DNA from 2 places in the Ktedonobacter sp. SOSP1-52 genome. Region 2 is predicted to be linked to the other one. Evidence: a T-box and tRNA genes for the amino acid it is inferred to sense, from the RefSeq annotation. Region 2 holds a T-box; the other holds one or more tRNA genes.
The links. The T-box of region 2 lies ahead of serS (serine--tRNA ligase). A T-box ahead of a tRNA ligase gene usually reads a tRNA of that ligase, here a tRNA-Ser.
Positions count from the first base shown of each region.

Region 1: it has a tRNA-Ser gene. The T-box ahead of serS (serine--tRNA ligase) is inferred to sense a tRNA for this amino acid. The anticodon was not compared.

Region 1 covers NZ_BNJH01000003.1:70,209-72,604, reverse strand. Annotated here, with positions in the region: gene JMJ16_RS25960 (cation diffusion facilitator family transporter) at 1-549, shown strand, start outside; tRNA gene JMJ16_RS25955 (tRNA-Ser) at 678-766, opposite strand; tRNA gene JMJ16_RS25950 (tRNA-Ser) at 775-860, opposite strand; gene JMJ16_RS25945 (hypothetical protein) at 913-1,206, opposite strand; gene JMJ16_RS25940 (FliA/WhiG family RNA polymerase sigma factor) at 1,480-2,364, shown strand.
Region 2 covers NZ_BNJH01000002.1:1,985,937-1,988,332, forward strand. Annotated here, with positions in the region: gene JMJ16_RS24005 (hypothetical protein) at 1-739, shown strand, start outside; T-box leader at 841-1,056, shown strand; gene serS (serine--tRNA ligase) at 1,114-2,396, shown strand, end outside.

The DNA.
Region 1 (2,396 bases), on a different contig from region 2:
GCCGAACTTCAGGGAATTCACGCGCATAACATCCATGTGCGCAAGGTCAATGGCGAACTCGAAGTCGACCTGGATGTAGAGGTACAGGCAGATATGACGTTGCGCGAGGCCCATACCAAGGCCTCCCACTTTGAGCGGATAGTTATGGAGCATAACGCGCTCCTCCGCCGCGTCACCACGCATATCGAGGCTCCCGACAACACTATTGCCTACCGCCAGGAGGTCACGTACGCGAACCGGTCGCTGCAAACAGACATCACGCACATCGCCGATAGCATTGTGGGGCCGGGCCGAACACACGAGGTACGTCTCTACCAGAGCCAGAGGATCACGCACCACATGCCTATGCAAGAGACGCAGAGTGGCGGCCCAGCGACCCTAACGCTGGCGCCACCTGAGGCACTGGATGTCACATTGCATCTTACCTGCGAGGCACACACCCCGCTCAGCCAGGTCCACACCTGGGCCGAAGAGACCAAGCGTGCGCTACGCCGTGCGCATCCCTACCTGGACACTGTAACAATTCATACTGAACCCCCAGAAGAGTAAGAAAAGCCAGAGAGGAGCCGCGTGTCGTGCGACACGCGGCTCCTCTCTGGCTTTGTGACTTGTTTCTGAAGTTGTGGGCAATAAAAAACCGACTAGAATATAGTCGGAGTATTTGATGCGAGGTAAGATGGCGGAGGAGGCGGGATTCGAACCCGCGAAGGCTCATCACCTTACACGATTTCCAGTCGTGCTCACTAGACCACTATGAGACTCCTCCAGGATAAGCGGAGAGGGCGGGATTCGAACCCGCGAGGGCTATTAACCCTACCGCTTTTCGAGAGCGGCACATTCGACCACTCTGACACCTCTCCGCCACGCAGTATAACACATCTTCCCTGCCTTGACAAGCACTTTAGAGCGGATTTATTCTTCGTTTAACTCGCCTTGCTCATACAACCAACGAGCAAATTGGATATGACAATCTTCAGCCATGCGCTGGCGCATCTCCGTATTCTCATACAAATGCTCACGCATCCTGATGAGCTTTATGGCTTCATCCCAGAGGAAGCCCTGCTCTAACAAGGTATGCAGGAGGACCTGCTCACGCGCAATTTCCCTCGCCGAGACCTCAGGGTCCATCGCTGGGGAGTGCCTAAGCCCCTCGTGAGGCTGTTCATAAAAATCACCACCCATTGATGGATCATGTGAATTCGACATAAGCATCTCTTCTCCTTGTTATCTTTCGCCTTTTAAGCTTGCATGCAAGAGCACGGCTCATCAAGGTGCTACTCTAGCTTTCCTTATCGGCATTCTACACCTAACTTTATAGTCCCTTGAGAGGGATATGGCTTAGGGACTTTTGTTGCCCAAACCAGGGACTAGAGTCAATGTCCCTCTGCCACTCATCGCTACTACACTTTATGTACCAAGAGCAGAAGAAGGAGAGCGCAGAAAGAGATTATTTCTGCTGAAAGGAGTGGCAATAAGCCCATGCAGGCAACGGCTACCTTGAGTGAAATCTGGGAAAGATACCAGGAACATAAAAGCTCAGAACTCCGGAATGAGTTGATTACTATGTACGCGCCTCTCGTACGTCTCGCGGTTGGCCGCTTAGGCATCCCTCCAACCAGTATCATGGATAGCGAGGATCTCATCGGCTATGGTATGATCGGCCTCATCAGCGCGATTGACCGCTACGATCCATCACGAGGGGTGCGCTTTGAGGCTTTTGCTACTCCTCGCATTCGTGGAGCCGTGATTGACCAGATCCGCCAACTGAACTGGCTTCCTCGTTCATCCGTTTCACGTATCCGCCAGATCGAACGGACTCACGCCGAGCTGGAACAGCAACTGGGACGGCCCGCGAACGAGGCAGAGGCCGCTAAGGCACTGGATGTCAGCGTGGAACGCTATCGACAGATGCTCACGGAGATGAGCGTCTCGGTGCTTTCACTGGATGCCCCGCTGGGATCAAGCACTCAGGAAGATGAGAGCGCCTCCCTGGGTGATATGCTAGAGGATGAGAGTCAGCAAGATCCCGGTGAAGCAGTTGAACGCGAAGAGCTAATTCAGGCCCTTTCTACAGCCCTCCAGCATCTCCCGCCACGTGAACAGCTCTTGCTCTCCCTCTACTACAAGGAAGAGCTAACCATGAAGGAAATCAGTCGTATAATGAATGTATCGGAGTCTCGTGTCTGTCAGCTACGTATGCAGGCCCTCGTACGGCTCCGCTCGACCTTGGGCGCCTATCAGACGGGCGAAACAGCTCCCAGCAAGGAGCAGGGGAAAGCAAAGAGCGAGGGCGAAGCGCAGTCCGTATATGCCTACCACCATTCGGGTGGGAAACATCATATGGAGACGACGCGCACACACTAAAAAGGGTAGGCGTGAGCGTCATATTCACAAAC
Region 2 (2,396 bases):
AAATGTCGTTAATACCGCCCAGGCACGCTCGCAGGGAACAGCCAACGCGATTAATACCGTCCAGGCCAATATTAACGCCACCGCCACCGCCCAGGATGAAAATCAGGCGCAGGCGACCACAACCATTGAAGATATGACCGCCACGGCGACCGCACTCGAAGGCATCCTCACCGACGCAACCAAGAAAGATCCCGACCTGAACGATTCCTTAAGTGATCGTACCGGTGATGGAAAATGGGATATTGGCGGCAACAGCACCACGGGCTGTGCCTTCACTAGCAGTGGTTATCACGCCTTCGTGGCCAAACGGGGCTATATCCAGCCCTGCCTCTCGCAGGCGAAAACCTATGCCGATGCCGTCTATTCAGTCCAGGTCACCATCAATACAGGCAACGCCGACCGCGCCGGGCTGCTTTTCCGCGTCGACAGTACAGGCAACCAGTATTACTTTTTTAGCATTGGCATGGATGGAACCTATAGCCTCGACCTCTACCAGGAGTCAGGACAGGGACAAAACCTGCTCAATGGGCGCAGCTCGGACATTACACAGGGGCTAGGACAGAGCAATCAGCTCGTCGTGCTCGCCCAGGGCACAACCTTCTACCTCTTCGCAAACGATACCTTCCTTGGAGGTGCCAGCGATAGCACACTGAAATCAGGGCGCCTGGGCGTGGCCGTCGTTCAATCAGACATTCCCATCGACGCCAGTTTCAGCAATGTCAAGGTGTGGAAACTTTAAGCCAATCCACACCTTGACAAAGCGCAAGCAAACTGTTACCCTTGTATTTAAGTATAGAATCGGTGACAGATCTGTTTTACCAGGCAATACATGGACATACCATAACGGCTATGATTGGGACAAGTAGCCTGCGCCACCTTTCAGAGAGCTGCGGTCCGGTGCAACGCAGTAGTGAGCAGCGGTGAAATCCACCCAGGAGCCTGCGCGAAGAGCGCTCACGGTTCGCCCCCGTTACCCGGCTAGAACGAGGTTCACTTTCGCTTGAACGAATAAAGGTGGTACCACGATAACGCTGTAAAGTCGTCGTCGTCCTTTCAGGACACGGCGTTTTTTTATTGTTCGCATGTATGCCACTATAGATAGAGGAGGAGATCATGCTCGATCTCACATTTATCCGCACCAACACTGACGCGGTCAAAGAGGCCGCGCGCCTGAAGAATAATCCTATCGATATCAATGCCCTCCTGGAGCTTGATCGGCGCGTTGTCTCGCTTCAGCAAGAGGTCGAGGAGGCCCGTGCTCAGCAGAACGCGCTCTCGAAGAAAATTCAGCAGGCCGCGAAAGAGAAAAACGTCGAGCTGCGTAACCAGTATATCGCCCAGGGCAAACAGCTCTCAGAGGCCATCAAGGAGAAAGAGCCGCTCCTGGCCCAGCTTCAGGAGGAGCGCTATCAGCAGCTCCTGCTCGTACCCAATATTCCCGATCCTAGCACACCTGTGGGCAAAGATGAAGACGACAATGTGCCCATTAAGTATTGGGGTGAGAAGCCAACCTTTGCATTCCCCGCGCTCGACCATTATGACCTGATGCAGAAGCTGGAGATGGTGGATATTGAGCGCGCCGTCAAGGTGGCTGGCAGCCGCAGCTACTCGCTCAAAGGCGCTGCTGCACGCCTGGAGCTAGCACTGATGAACTTCGCCTTCGACCGCCTGTCGCGTAAGGGTTATACTCCCATTATCGTACCCTCGATGGCCCGCGACTTCGCTTTTGTCGGCAATGGTCAGTTCCCCAAGGGGCGCGACCAGGTCTATGAGATTGAAGGGCAGGACCTCTTCCTGGTGGGTACCGCCGAGGTCTCGATTACCGGCATGTACAAGGATGAAATTCTCAAGGCTGAGGAGCTACCGCTGACCTACGTAGGTTACAGCCCCTGCTTCCGCCAGGAGGCCGGCACCTATGGCAAGGATACGCGTGGTGTCTTCCGCATTCATCAGTTCAACAAGGTAGAACAGTATATTATCTGTGAGGCCGACCACGCAGTCTCGGTCCAGTGGTTTGAGGAGCTTGAGCGCAACGCGGAGGAGCTCATTCAAGCCCTGGAGCTGCCGTACCGTATTGTCAACGTCTGCACAGGCGATATGGGTGATGGCAAGGTTGGTATGCACGATATCGAATGCTGGGTTCCCAGCGAGAATCGCTATCGCGAGACCCACTCGTGCTCGTACTTCCACGATTGGCAGGCTCGTCGCGCTAATATTCGCTATCGCGATGCCGAGGGCAAGGTCCGCTTCGTACACACGCTCAATAATACGGCCATCGCCTCGCCCCGCATCCTGATTCCGCTGATCGAGAATCACCAGCAGCCAGACGGCAGCGTGCGCATCCCCGAGGCACTGCGCCCCTACATGGGTGGGCAGGACTACATTCGCCCGCGCCA